DNA from 2 places in the Cytobacillus sp. OWB-43 genome. Region 1 is predicted to be linked to the other one. Evidence: riboswitches for the same ligand, from Rfam matches in the RefSeq annotation. Region 1 holds a riboswitch; the other holds the start of a gene.

Region 1 (7,625 bases):
TCTAGCAGAAAATGGACAAGCGCTCTTTGAGAGAATAGAAACCTTCAAGAAGCCTATTATTGCAGCCATTCATGGTGCAGCTTTAGGTGGAGGTCTGGAACTTGCAATGAGTTGTCATATTCGCTTAGTTGCTGAGAATACAAAAATGGGACTACCAGAATTGCAGCTTGGATTAATTCCTGGATTTGCTGGTACACAACGATTACCTCGTTTTGTTGGAACGGCAAAAGCAGCTGAAATGATTTTAACGAGTGATCCAATTACAGGGCTAGAAGCTGTACAACTCGGTTTAGCCAATCATGCTTACCCTGAAGAAAAGCTGTTAGAAAATGCCTATTCAATGGCACAAAAAATCGCCAAAAAGAGCCCAGTATCTGTCGGTGCAACATTAGAATTACTGAATTATAGTAAATCCAACCGTTATTATGATGGGGTGAAAAAGGAAGCAGAACTTTTTGGTCAAGTTTTCATAAGTGAGGATGCAAAGGAAGGTATTTCTGCATTTGTTGAAAAGCGAAATCCAGTTTTCTCAGGAAAATAATTTTTTAAATATAAACGTTTTCATTACCAATTTTGTTCATAATCTATTATAATAGATTTAATAATTTAAATTGTTAAATAATAATCGATTTGAAAAGTATTTTTAGGAATAGGTTATTGTAAGACTGAGCATACGCTCAGTCAACAATTTAGTTTTATTTGTCAAAATCTTATGAAGCAATGGAATGTTTGTAAAATTAGGAGGCGAAACCATGAACATCTATGTACTAATGAAAAGAACATTTGATACAGAAGAAAAGATCACGATTTCAGGCGGTAAAATTAATGAAGATGGAGCAGAATTCATCATCAACCCTTACGATGAATACGCAATTGAGGAAGCAATCCAAGTTCGTGATGAACATGGTGGTGAAGTAACGGTTGTTTCGGTAGGGACAGAAGAAGCTGAGAAGCAACTTCGTACAGCATTAGCGATGGGTGCTGATAAAGCAGTACTGATTAATACAGAAGATGACGTTGAAGAAGGAGATCAGTTTACGACTTCTAAAATTTTAGCTGAATTCCTTAAAGATAAAGAGGTTGATTTGATTATTGGTGGGAATGTAGCGATCGATGGTGGATCAGGTCAAGTTGGCCCACGCGTAGCGGAGCTATTAGCTATTCCTTATATCACAACCATCACTAAGTTAGATATTGAAGGTACAACAGCTACAGTTGTTCGTGATGTAGAAGGTGATTCTGAAGTAATCGAGACTTCTCTACCATTACTTGTCACTGCACAACAAGGTTTAAATGAACCGCGCTACCCTTCTTTACCAGGGATTATGAAAGCAAAGAAAAAACCTTTAGACGAAATTGAATTAGACGATCTTGATTTAGACGAAGATGATGTAGAAGCGAAAACAAAGACAATCGAAATCTCCCTACCACCGAAAAAAGAAGCTGGAAAAGTGCTTGAAGGTGAATTAGAGGGTCAAGTAAAAGAATTAGTCAGTCTACTTCATAACGAAGCAAAAGTTGTCTAATAGTGAGCATAAAAGAATAAAAACGTTGGGGGTATAATAATGGCTAGAAAAGTTTTAGTATTAGGTGAAGTAAGAGAAGGTTCATTGCGAAATGTTTCTTTTGAAGCAGTTGCTGCAGCAAAAACATCTGCTGAAGGTGGAGAAGTTGTAGGTGTTTTGTTTGGTGATTCTGTAAGCGCTTTAGGAGCTGAATTCATTCAGTATGGAGCTGACCGAGTGGTAACAGTTGAGGATGAACTGTTAAAACAATATACATCTGACGGTTATTCCCAAGCCTTACTTGCCGTTATTGATCAAGAAGATCCTGAAGGAATTATTTTCGGACATACTGCCCAAGGTAAAGATCTTGCACCGAAGATTGCGGCAAAGTTAGAATCCGGTCTTATCTCTGATGTAACAGATCTAGAAGTTGAGGGTGGTAACTTAGTCTTTACTCGTCCGATTTACTCAGGAAAAGCATTTGAAAAGAAGATTGTAACAGATGGACTTCTTTTCGCTACTATTCGTCCTAATAACATTGCACCACTTGAAAAAGATGAAAGTAGAAATGGAGATGTTTCATCTTTATCTGTAGAAATTAAAAACTTGCGTCAAGTCATCAAGGAAGTTGTACGAAAAGCAACAGAAGGTGTAGACCTTTCTGAAGCAAAAGTTATTGTTGCTGGTGGACGCGGTGTGAAAAGTGAAGAAGGTTTTGAGCCGTTAAAAGAATTGGCAGATGTCCTTGGTGGTGCTGTTGGAGCTTCACGTGGCGCATGCGATGCAGACTACTGTGATTACTCACTTCAAATTGGTCAAACAGGTAAAGTAGTTACACCGGACCTTTATATCGCTTGTGGTATATCTGGTGCGATTCAACATTTAGCTGGGATGTCCAATTCAAAGATTATTGTTGCCATCAACAAAGATCCTGAAGCGAATATCTTTAAAGTAGCGGATTATGGTATTGTGGGCGACTTATTCGAAGTCCTTCCATTACTAACGAAAGAGTTTAAAGAATTACTTGTAAATGCATAATTTTCGTTTACATCTGATATGAGCGGGTAGACTTATACTATCCGCTTCTTTACTATGTTGGCAAAAAGATTAATGTTGAATAAAATAGACATTGAATCCTTTTTAGAGGTTCAGTATGCTACAATAAAAAAATGGGTAATCTATACGAGCAAAATAATAGCATCCATTATTAATCGATGATATACTTTCGATAAGATTTTTTAGTTATTTATTAGGAGGATATAAATATTATGGCTATCACACATGCAACAGATCAAAACTTTACTGCTGAAACTGGTTCAGGTCTTGTACTTGCAGACTTCTGGGCACCATGGTGCGGACCTTGTAAAATGATTGGACCAGTTCTTGAGGAAATTGATGGAGAAATGGGAGATAAAGTAAAAATCGTTAAACTTGATGTTGACGATAACCAAGAAACTGCTGGTAAATTTGGTGTTATGAGCATCCCGACTCTCATCGTATTTAAAGATGGTGCAGAAGTAGATAAAGTGGTTGGTTTCCAACCGAAAGAAGCATTAGTTGAATTGCTTCAAAAACATGGTGCATAAGAAGTACCATAAAAACAAACCCCGGCTTCTACTTTTAGAAGATCGGGGTTTTTTTACAGTACAAGTATGGCAAAATCAGTAAGAAGGGTATGGTTTCCTCCTGCAATGATATTCTTTTTAGGTATGGATGTGACAGCTAATTATGAATGATAATATAAAAAATAAATTACCTTTATTACCTGCTCAACCAGGTTGTTATTTAATGAAAGATCGCCAAGGGACAATTATTTATGTCGGTAAGGCGAAAGTGCTTCGTAATCGGGTTAAGTCCTATTTTACCGGTTCGCATGATGGAAAGACATTAAGGCTGGTAAATGAAATTGAAGATTTTGAATATATCGTGACCTCTTCCGATATGGAAGCATTATTATTAGAGTTAAATTTAATTAAAAAGCATGACCCCAAATATAATGTCATGTTAAAGGATGATAAGAGTTATCCTTTTATTAAATTAACAAATGAAAGACATCCGAGATTAATTACCACGAGAAAAGTAAAAAAAGACAAAGGTAAATATTTTGGTCCATATCCAAATGTGCAGGCGGCCAATGAAACAAAGAGATTATTAGATCGCCTTTATCCTTTAAGAAAATGTAACACCTTACCAGATAGAGTTTGTCTCTACTACCATATCGGACAATGTCTAGCTCCTTGTGTAAATGAAGTAAAATCTGACACATACAAACAAATGACAGATGAGATTACTCGCTTCTTAAATGGTGGTTATAAAGAGATCAAAAAAGAACTCTCAACGAAAATGGAAGAAGCGTCCGCAGCGCTAGAGTTTGAGAAAGCAAAAGATTTCAGAGATAAAATTATCCATATAGAAACGACGATGGAAAAACAAAAGATTACGATGACGGATTTTACAGACCGAGATGTGTTTGCTTATGCGGTTGATAAGGGTTGGATGTGTGTACAAGTATTCTTTATTAGGCAAGGGAAACTCATTGAAAGAGATGTGTCTATGTTTCCAATCTATAATGAGCCTGAAGAAGAGATGCTCACCTATCTCGGCCGTTTTTATGAACAAGCTAACCATTTTAAACCAAAGGAAATCTACTTGCCAGACTCTGTTGATGTGACGATGGCTGAGCAGCTTTTGGATGTGAAAATATTTATTCCTCAAAGAGGGAGAAAAAAAGAACTAGTGAAACTTGCCTATAAAAATGCAAAGATTGCTTTAAAAGAAAAATTCTCGCTTATTGAACGTGATGAGAAAAGAACGGTGAATGCAATAGAAAGCTTAGGTGAGGAGCTAGGAATTTACACACCCTATCGCATTGAAGCTTTTGATAACTCCAATATCCAGGGTACCGATGCTGTCTCAGCAATGATTGTCTTTATCGATGGTAAGCCTGCAAAAAGGGAGTATCGGAAATATAAGATTAAGTCAGTTAAAGGACCAGATGATTATGAATCTATGAGGGAAGTGACGAGACGGAGATATAGCCGGGTTTTAAAAGAAGGGCTACCCCTACCTGATTTAATTATCATTGATGGTGGAAAAGGACATGTTGAAGTCGTTCGAGATGTGCTTGAGAATGAACTCGGTTTAGATATTCCACTAGCAGGATTAGTCAAAGATGATAAGCATAAAACATCTCAACTTCTTTATGGAAATCCATTAATGATCATTCCCCTCGCTCGAAATAGCCAGGAATTTTATTTATTACAACGTATTCAAGATGAAGTGCATCGATTTGCGATTACATTTCATAGACAAGTTCGTGGAAAGAGTGCATTTCAGTCACTTCTTGATGAAATTGATGGTATTGGGGAAAAAAGAAAAAAGCAGTTATTAAAAGATTTTGGTTCTGTAAAAAAAATGAAATCAGCTAGTGTAGAAGACCTTAGGGAATCTGGCTTACCATTAAAAGTTGCACAAGAACTTTATGAAAAGTTACATGAATAGACATTGTCTGAAAAAAACAAATATGGTATAGTGTTTTTAACTTTATATCAAATCACTTTTTAACTTGAAAGTGAAGGTAGAGGTGCGAGTTTCATTAGTAAAAGTTCCTTAGAAGATTGAGCTTCGTTTGAAGGACTTTGAAAGGGAATATTCGCCGAAGTGAAGAAAGACTCAATATTTTCTTCGCTGGTTCTGCATTGAATAAATGCAGGATTGTCAAGACTATCTGTCTTGGAGGGCTATCTCACTGTGTGTGCGTAGATTGTTCATACGTTTGACTACACAGCAATGGGATGGGTTTCATCTCATTGCTTTTTTTTATGCCGAATATGGGTAGAAATGTGTTGGTTGTACATACAGGCGGCAGGGAATAAAAACGAATGACTTGAAAGTAGGGGAGAAAAGTGGGCTTAATTGTACAAAAATTTGGTGGAACCTCCGTAGGCTCGGTTGATCATATTCAAAATGTAGCCAACCGTGTCATTGAAGAAAAAAATAATGGTAATGATATCGTTGTCGTTGTGTCGGCTATGGGCAAAACGACTGATCAATTAGTTGGTATGGCAAAAGAATTATCACCTGCTCCAAGTAAGAGAGAAATGGATATGTTGTTATCTACAGGTGAGCAAGTTACAATCTCCTTATTAACAATTGCATTAAATTCCAAAGGTTATGAGGCAACTTCCTATACAGGCTGGCAAGCAGGGATTAAAACGGAATCAGTACATGGTGACGCAAGAATCACTGATATTGACACAAAGCCTGTTTCACAAGAGTTAAAGAAAGGGAGAATTGTTATCGTAGCGGGTTTTCAAGGTTTAAGTGAGACTGGCCAAATAACGACATTAGGTCGGGGTGGCTCTGATACAACAGCCGTGGCTCTTGCAGCAGTATTAAAAGCGGACAAATGTGATATATACACTGATGTAACAGGTGTATTCACAACTGATCCACGCTATATAAAAAATGCAAGAAAGCTTCCATCAATCTCTTACGATGAAATGCTTGAATTAGCTAATCTTGGTGCAGGCGTTCTACACCCAAGAGCAGTTGAGTTTGCAAAAAATTACAATGTAAAGCTTGAAGTACGTTCCAGTATGGAACGAGAAGAAGGAACAATTATTGAGGAGGTTGCGGAAATGGAAGAGAACTTAGTTGTTAGAGGGGTTGCTTTTGAAGATGATATTACAAGGGTATCTGTCCTAGGGATTAAAGACCCTTTAATAAGCCTTTCATCCATCTTTTCACTCTTGGCGAAAGAACATATAAATGTTGATATTATTATACAAAGTATTACAGATGATAAATCATCAGGCTTATCTTTTTCAATTAAAAACCAAGATCTTACAGAGACTGTGAAAATACTAGAAAAAAATCGAGAAGCCTTAAGTTATGATCAGATTGAATGGGAATCACAATTGGCGAAAATCTCGATTGTCGGTTCAGGAATGATTTCAAACCCAGGAGTAGCAGCGGAGATGTTTAATGTATTAGCTGCTAATAACATCGTTGTAAAGATGGTCAGTACATCTGAAATAAAGGTCTCGGCTGTGATCGACCAAGCGCATATGTTAAATGCTGCTCAAGCTTTACATCAAACGTTTAATTTAGCTGGGGATTTAATAAAAAATTAAATGAGCTAGCAGTAGTATAAGATAGGAAAATCCAAACACCATTTAAACGCCTTAAAAAGAATGATGTTTGGATTTTTTTTACTGTTGGGTATATTTATTAGGTGTGGATAATGTCCTTTTTATCCCATTTGACTGTGAAGAGGACCTTTCCACCTTTTTTACGTGGGTGCTCGAATGTTTCGCAAATCACTTCTTTTTTCTGTTCGATTTGTTGAGCAATAAAACCAGCTTCTAATTGGAATGTTGCGTGAGCATTTTCTTTACAGCGCTTTTGAATGACTTCACTTGTTAACTCGTATTCGATTTCTTTTTTGTTTTCGAGGTTTTTCGTTAATTTTCCCCAACCAGCCTCGACAAAGAAGCTGAATAAGTCTTCTTCTGTTTGAAGAGGATATTTACGTGCTAGTCTCTTGCCTGCCCAGTATAAGATATCTGGTGCGTCTTTACCTAGTAAATCATGTAAAAGTTCTTCTCTAATTAATTCATAGCCAAAGGATGAAATCATTTCTTTGTTTGGTTCAATTGATTCTGCCATGTTTTCGGTTTGTTCTATTTGGGCTTCTTGAGATGGCATATTATGCTAAATCTCCCCTCTTTCATAAAGTCTAATATATACAATTTACTTGGAAAAAACGAATACGTACAGTGAAAAGGGAAAAATTTTTAGTTTGTAAAACTGGTGTAAATTATGGGAATAATCTTAACACTAATAATAATCTAATGTAAATGCATTTTTATGCGTAAAATATGAATATTATTGCGTGATTTAAGCTATTTTAATATACCGCCAAATAGGGTTGAAAAAACTATATCATTGGTTTTTTGAGTGAAACTAGAATAGAAAAAATTTTCGTAATATCGACAAAATCTGTATCCGTTTTCTTGACGCTAATGGGCGATGGGAGTAAAATGGACATGTCATATAAATGTTTTGAAAATGATTTGCATTTTCTTAGTGATGCGAAGGATTTGTTATGTACATATT
Region 2 (7,625 bases), on a different contig from region 1:
CAATTAGAAGGCGCAGACTTGATTATTGCCCTTGGAGGCGGTAGCTCTATGGACTTTGCCAAAGCGCTGGCTGTTGCAGTCACACACCCCGGACATGTACTGGAATATTCTCTTGGCGGTAAGCCAATAGAAGATAAACTACCATTACTTTTTGCGATTCCAACAACAGTTGGTACTGGGTCTGAAGTAACGATTGCAAGTGTCATTACAGATAGCGATGGTGGTAGAAAACTTGTTCTAGGATCTCCTTATCTTGTACCAAAAGTTGTGTTTGTGGACCCGGCACTCACACTTGGATTGCCACGAAAGCATGTTGCTGCTACAGGGGCTGATGCACTTGTCCATGCCATTGAATCTTATGTATCATTACCAGCTAATCCTTTTACAGATGCTCTTGCTCTTCAAGCGATTCGCATGCTCTGGACCTATTTACCACAAACCTATGCTCATGCAGACAATTTAGAAGCAAGGGGGCAAGTCCATCTTGCTAGTACATTGGCTGGCATGTCATTTAGCCTCGGTGGATTAGGGATTGTTCATTCCTTATCACATCCAATGTCTGCACGCTACGGTGTCCCCCATGGACTTTCGAATGCTGTTATACTACCAAAAGTGATTGCCTACAATCTTCCAGCATCAACAGAAAAATATGCAACAATTGCACGCATGATTGATCCATCCTTACATTCCGTTAGTATGCAACAAGCAGGCAAAACTCTTATTCCATTAGTAGAAGAATTAATGTATTCTATTGATATTCCACAAAATTTTGCGCATCTCGACCACCACTTTACAGATGAAGATATCGCCCAACTAGCAGAAGATGCAATGAACGATCATGGAACCGTACATTATAATCCAAGAAAAGCAGTGAAAGAAGATATTGAAGCCATTTATAAAAAGGTCTTACCTGTGAATATAGACGAGAAAATTTATCATTAACTAAGAAAAAAGAGCAGTCCTTCCGAGCTAGACATGAATAAGCTTAATTCTGGAGCGGAAATACGACAGCATAAGTTGATCTTACGAATGTAGTTCATTCATCTTTGTCGCGGCTCAACTTCTACCAAAGGACCGACAAACTTCTGATCCAATTCCAAAGCTTTTAACAACGTTCCGTACGAGAGGCTAAAACTAAAAGAAGCTTGCCCAATTTAATTATTAAATCGGGCAAGCTTCTTTTAGTTACGTGTACGTTGTAGGAAAGCTTTGGTTCTTTCCATTTTGGGGTTATTGAATAGTTGCTCTGGTGTCCCTTCTTCAGCAATGACGCCTTTATCCATGAAGACAACGCGATCCGACACTTCACGGGCGAATTCCATTTCATGGGTGACAATAAGCATGGTCAGGCCTGTGCCAGCCAGTTCCTTCATCACCTTTAACACTTCGCCAACCATTTCAGGATCGAGTGCTGAGGTTGGTTCATCAAACAACATCACATCTGGCTCCATTGAAAGTGCTCTTGCAATCGCCACACGCTGTTTTTGACCTCCGGAAAGCTGTCTTGGTTTAGCTTCTACATAAGCCTCCATCCCGACCACACGCAAATATTTCTTCGCGATTTTTTCTGCTTCCTCTTTTGAACGCTTTAATACTTTTATTTGCCCAACAACACAATTTCCCAATACATTATGGTTATTAAATAGATTAAAAGATTGAAAAACCATGCCGAGATTTTTACGATATTGATGGACATTATGTTTATCGTCGAGGATATTTTCACCGTTATAGATAATTTGTCCACCACTTGGTTTTTCTAATAGATTGACACATCTTAATAGGGTCGATTTCCCAGACCCTGATGAGCCGATGATTGTAACTACTTCTCCTTTATTCACTGAGAAGTTAATATCTTTTAATACTTCATGACTACCAAAAGACTTACTTAACCCTTGAATATCAACAACTGTATTCACTTTTCCAACTCTCCTTTCCGCCACCTATGCTCCTGTTGTTTTCCTTTTGATATCTTCTGCCGTATCCATTTCACCTGCAACGACGTAATTTTCCGGTCCATCCATTCTTCTTTCAATATAGCGTAGAATTAATGTAACGGTATAAGTCATAACGAAATAAATAATACAAACAACAAAGAATGACTCAAAGTAGCGGAAATTATTCCCTGCAATTGAATTCGTTTGGAAAAATAATTCAGATATAGAAATCACGCTTAACACGGCAGTATCTTTTATATTAATGATAAATTGATTACCTGTAGCTGGAAGAATGTTTCGAATGACCTGAGGTAAAACAACATTCATCATTGTTTGCAAATGGTTCATCCCAATGGCTTGGGCTGCCTCATATTGACCTGGGTCGACAGAAATAATCCCTCCACGAACAATCTCAGCCATATAAGCACCCGTGTTAATGGAAACAATAACGATACCAGCAATGAGCGGATCCATTTGATAGCCAAAGGCCATTGCTGCCCCGTAAAAAATAACCATTGCCTGTACAATCATTGGTGTGCCTCTAAAGAATTCAATATAAGCAGATAACAAGAAATTCACTATTTTTAATAACAACCGTTTAGGACCATTCTCAGGTATTGGTATTGTTCGAAGAATGCCTGACAACAAACCAATTAGGGCACCGAAAACGGTACCAATTAAGGCAATGACTAATGTCACACCGGCGCCTCGTAAAAACATTGGCCAATATTCGACAACGATGCGAATAATCCATTCTATACTCATAACAATGATCTCCTTTTCTCTCATCATGATTGGCCATTACCAATCAATCTGCTAAGGATTTGCGCTTCAAAGGTTTAATACGACGGAGAGGATGCGCTACCCTAGTTGTTTATTTCTCATGTCTCTCCTAACCTTCTTCTCGATATAAAACCGGCTACATCTCATGCAGCCGGCTCATTTAGTTATTCTGCCGCTGGCTGATTCTCAATAGCAGCATCCATTAATTCTTTTTGCTCTTCTTCAGAAATATCTGCAAGGATTTCATTGATTTTATCTGTTAATTCGCTACCTTTTTTCACCCCTACTGCAATGGCAGTATCTTCTTCACTTGTCTCAAATCCTTCAGTAAATTCAACCATCGCAAAGTTATCATTAGCAGCTGAAGCACTTACACCTTCCGGACGTTCAGAAACATAGCCGTCAATAATTCCAGACTCTAATGCAACACGCATAGCAGGGAAGCTCTCCATCGCTGTTTGCTGTTGTACGCCGTCAATTTGATCAATTACTGAATAATGAAATGTATTTAATTGGGCAGTAACCTTTGCCCCACTGAAGTCTTGAATGGATGTGGCATTTTCGTAATCGCCACCTTTTTTCACTACCATGACTAAATCAGATTCGTAATAGTTATCGGAAAAATCAATCGTTTCTTTTCGTTCTGCTGTTGGTGACATACCAGCAATAATAGCGTCAATTTTATCTGAACTTAATGATGGTACTAATCCATCCCATTTTGTTTTCACAATTACTAACTCTTTTCCTAAACCTTCTGCTATCTTCTTCGCAATCTCAACATCGTAACCGCCTGCAAACTCTGAATTACCTTCAATTGCTACTGCGCCATTGCTATCATCCATTTGCGTCCAGTTAAATGGCGCATAACCCGCCTCTAGTCCTACGCGAAAAACGTCTTTATCTTTTCCACCTGAACCTGTGCTTCCTTCAGCCTCATCATTTGAACCACAAGCAGCTAGAAACATACTCAGTACTATAGCCATAGCTAGTAAAGCAAATCTCTTTTTCATCTCTATTCCCCCTAATATATTTTTCTACTAATTAAACTATTCCGAATTAAGAAAAAGAATAACAAAAAAAGACCTGAGATGAACTCAGGTCCTTGTTATTCTTCCGCCTAAATCCTCTACTTTTCCCATTTTAGAGATAGTGCACCTTAATAAATCGGGTAAATTTATTAAGACAGTCCTGCAATTATTCACTGCAGACCCAACATGCTATACAAACGGGTATAGCACATTTCGGCGATATTTCCTTCTCTTTAGTCTCATCATGCCTTATCACTCTACTAAAGACTGTTAAATACCGCGCCTCTACCCCACCAGAAAAAGTGAGGTTTATTCAATTTGATATCTATTAGGCTACAATAGTTTAATAGCGTCTGTCAATATAAACTCTATGGAAAATTGGTCCTTTTTTCGCACAACCTTTTGATTAGAGCATAATTACCAATGTTAAGCTTGTTGGCTTGAAGCTAACTCTTTTAACTGTATGCTCAAACGATTAATATCCGCTACCGAATGATTTACGTTTGACACCATCTCATGTTCATCTTCTATGATAGCAACGATTTCCTCTGTAGCTGCGGCGTTCTCCTCTGATATATTTGCCATATTTTCAATCTGCTCTTGAATTTGTTCAAATTTTTCTGTGGCAGCGGAAACTTCATTGACACCTCTCACTAACTCTAAGTTGTTTTCTTGTAATGATGTTTGTATCTCGTTGAAAAAGGCAGATATCTCTGTTAGAAGTGCTTGTCCCTGCTTTACAGCACCTTCCCCTTCAAGAGAGCTTTTACGTGCTTCAAGAGACTGAGTGAAAAGAGTATTCGTCACTTCAGAGATCGCCACCGTGATTTCAGCACTTTGCTCAGCTAACTTCCTTACTTCATCTGCAACGACCGCAAACCCTCGCCCATGCTCTCCGGCTCTTGCTGATTCAATTGCTGCATTTAATGCGAGTAAATTAGTTTGATCGGCAATTTGTTTAATGCCTGCTAATAATTTATTCACTTGTTCCATACTTGAATGAACATCTGATACCGTCGATGCTGTCACACTAATCGTTGTATTTACAGTATTCATATGCGATGTAACATCGACTATCTTATTTAAACCATCTTGTACTTTCTCATTCATATTCTCCGACTTTTCTACGACACCTTCTGAAATGGCAACAGATTCTTTTGTATTTTGTAAAGACTGACTCATAGAATCATTGACAATATTTAAGCTGTTCGCTTCTTCTTGAATACTTGTAGCCATCTGTTGAGCAGCTTCTAATACTTGTTGACTTGACTCATGTATCGTTTCAATATTTTGCTTAAAAAGTCCAATATGATTTTCTAGAGTCACTGTACCTTTATCTATTGAACCAAAGGTGTCTTGCAACTGTATGAGGAGGTCCTTTGACTCCGTTTCTTTTTGCTCTGCTTGGTCAATTAATTCCCTACCCCAACTAGCTAATAAATAAAATAAGTACAAAATCCCGTTGGCGACAAGAATAATAGTAAAAATACTCCGGACACTATTACTTTCTCCTAATAACTGATGGCCAATTATAAAGTAGGTAGCAATAAAACTAACATTATAGAATACAGAAAAAGCAACAATCATTTCTTTCTTAAAATATAGCACCACCATTGCAATCGTTAAGAATAAAATATAATGCTTATTCAATGCATATCCGTCCACAAAAAAGAGCATCATCACAATGAGGTTTGGTATAGCAGCATATAAAAAGCCCTTTACGTAATCATTGATACGCAAAAAATACAGAACAATAGCCATGACAATGACAGAAATCCCAGCACACATAATGACAATTGTATCGCTCAAACCCCGGTCAATAACAATAGGTAAGACTAATAAAACAGCTAATGTCATCAATCCCCACATATTCACTTTATGAACTCTTAATAATTCATTCTTTTGCGTACCCAATTATTTTTCCTCCTAATTTAATCCAAAAACAAGGACTTTAAGCCTATTATTTGGGTTTTTTTTCTTTTATTTCTATTATTTATTTCGGTATGATTAACTTTTATGTTAGTGCTTTACAACTAAATATTTTAGGAGGATGCATAATGAGAATTGCTATCATGGGAACAGGATCTTTAGGGACGATTATTGGGGCACACTTATCAAAAGGGGCACATCATGTGGAATGCATCGATGTAAATACTGACCATATTAATGCCTTAAACAGTAACGGCGCAACAGTTGTGGGGACTGTAAACTTGCAGGCTTCTGTGAAAGCCATCACGCCACATGAAATGACTGGCATTTATGACCTTGTCTTACTTTTAACAAAGCAAGTATACAATAAATCAGTGCTCCTACAACTTCAAGCGCATATGAACGAAGCAAGTATATTACTCTCTTTACAAAATGGTGTTCCAGAAGAAAGTTTAGTAGAATCACTTGGTTCATCCATCATTATTGGTGGTTCTGTAGAGTTTGGTGCTACTTGGGTAAAACCAGGTGTATCACAATTAACATCAGACAAAGAGGCATTCTCTGCTCACGCTTTTCAAATTGGTGAGTTAGACGGACAGATTACTGACCGCGTGAACCTAGTAAAAACCGTTCTTGAAGATGTCGGTGGCACAATCGTTTCAAATAATCTAATCGGTACAAAATGGTCCAAACTTCTTGTTAATGTAGCGATGAGTGGTATGTCGGCAGCACTAGGTTGTACATATGGAGATATTTTGAATAACGAGGCAGCTGTCACAAGTGCAGTGATGCTAGCTGATGAAACGTTAAAAGTTGGTTACGCGAATAACATTCAATTTAGCGAACTAGCTGGTGTAAATGTTGGAATCTTCTCTATTAACGAAGACAAGAGCAATCTACCTATGGTCATCCAAGTTGCTAAACAAGCATTTGGTCCTCAAGCACTGCTCAAAGCTAGTATGCTACAAGATTTAGAAAAAGGATTACAAACAGAAGTCGATTATATTAATGGTTACATTTCAACAAAAGGGAACGCCCTACAAGTATCTACTCCAGTAAATGACCTTGTCACAAGCATGATCAAACAAGCAGAAGAAACAAACCAACTGCCGGACTTTAATGAAAATATTAAAGCATTTGAGTCCCTATTAAACAAAGAATTTGCTATTCATTAATCCATACTTGAAAGACAGGCTGAGTGAGACGCGCGAAATCAAACCCCTCACCAGCCTTTTTTCCTTCCTCATTCCCATGCAGAATTAGAGAATTAATTGGTTAATACATAAGTATAATCCAGTAAATAAAAGGATGAAGTAGGAAATAATTGAGAAAAACTTTTGGCTCATGACTTTAAATAGTAATTGTCCTAAAAATATACCAATTAGTACCACAGGAGCTCCAACCAAACTAGCGAGCCAAACTGTTTGTGTAGTACCGGCGACAACCATTTGGATAGCCAGACTGATTACATAGATATATAAATAAAAAGCAATTGTCGTTCCTCTGAGAATTTCCATATTCGTTTTGGTGCCCGAGAAATACAATAATAACGGCGGACCAGGCATACCAATACTTGTCGTTAATGTTCCAGATAGCCCACCAGCGCCATAATCTCTATTTCTCGTTTGCTTCATCTTTAATTGAGCAATCATCAACACAGTCAAAACCAAGATTAGAATACCTATCCCTAGTTTTAGCCAGTTAAGCGGTAACCAAAGAAAAATGACCATCCCTATAGGTAAACCAAAAATACTGCCGATGATGAGTCGTTTTAACACTTTTTGATCAACATCGACCTTGACTTTCCCTATCATGACAATCGAAATAAACAAAGATAAGATTAAGTTGATTTGAATGGCCTCCATCGGCTCAAAAAACAGCAGTAAAAATGGCGTCGCTAGAATAGAAAAGCCATATCCCGTACTCGCCTGTAATATAGATGCAACTAAAA

Evidence for each region. A riboswitch is a leader RNA that binds a small molecule or an ion and turns the genes downstream of it on or off. The one in region 1 is predicted to bind lysine.
Region 2: another riboswitch for lysine. It lies ahead of U9M49_RS12260 (transporter substrate-binding domain-containing protein); the one in region 1 lies ahead of U9M49_RS09530 (aspartate kinase).

The regions. Positions count from the first base shown of each region.
Region 1 covers NZ_JAYEFF010000001.1:1,932,216-1,939,840, reverse strand. The annotation lists gene U9M49_RS09555 (enoyl-CoA hydratase) at 1-541, shown strand, start outside; gene U9M49_RS09550 (electron transfer flavoprotein subunit beta/FixA family protein) at 753-1,526, shown strand; gene U9M49_RS09545 (electron transfer flavoprotein subunit alpha/FixB family protein) at 1,566-2,543, shown strand; gene trxA (thioredoxin) at 2,774-3,091, shown strand; gene uvrC (excinuclease ABC subunit UvrC) at 3,234-5,006, shown strand; lysine riboswitch at 5,076-5,256, shown strand; gene U9M49_RS09530 (aspartate kinase) at 5,411-6,640, shown strand; gene U9M49_RS09525 (YslB family protein) at 6,738-7,214, opposite strand.
Region 2 covers NZ_JAYEFF010000002.1:500,440-508,064, forward strand. The annotation lists gene U9M49_RS12245 (iron-containing alcohol dehydrogenase family protein) at 1-942, shown strand, start outside; gene U9M49_RS12250 (amino acid ABC transporter ATP-binding protein) at 1,182-1,916, opposite strand; gene U9M49_RS12255 (amino acid ABC transporter permease) at 1,941-2,699, opposite strand; gene U9M49_RS12260 (transporter substrate-binding domain-containing protein) at 2,882-3,727, opposite strand; lysine riboswitch at 3,857-4,041, opposite strand; gene U9M49_RS12265 (methyl-accepting chemotaxis protein) at 4,172-5,659, opposite strand; gene U9M49_RS12270 (ketopantoate reductase family protein) at 5,803-6,849, shown strand; gene U9M49_RS12275 (sulfite exporter TauE/SafE family protein) at 6,934-7,625, opposite strand, start outside.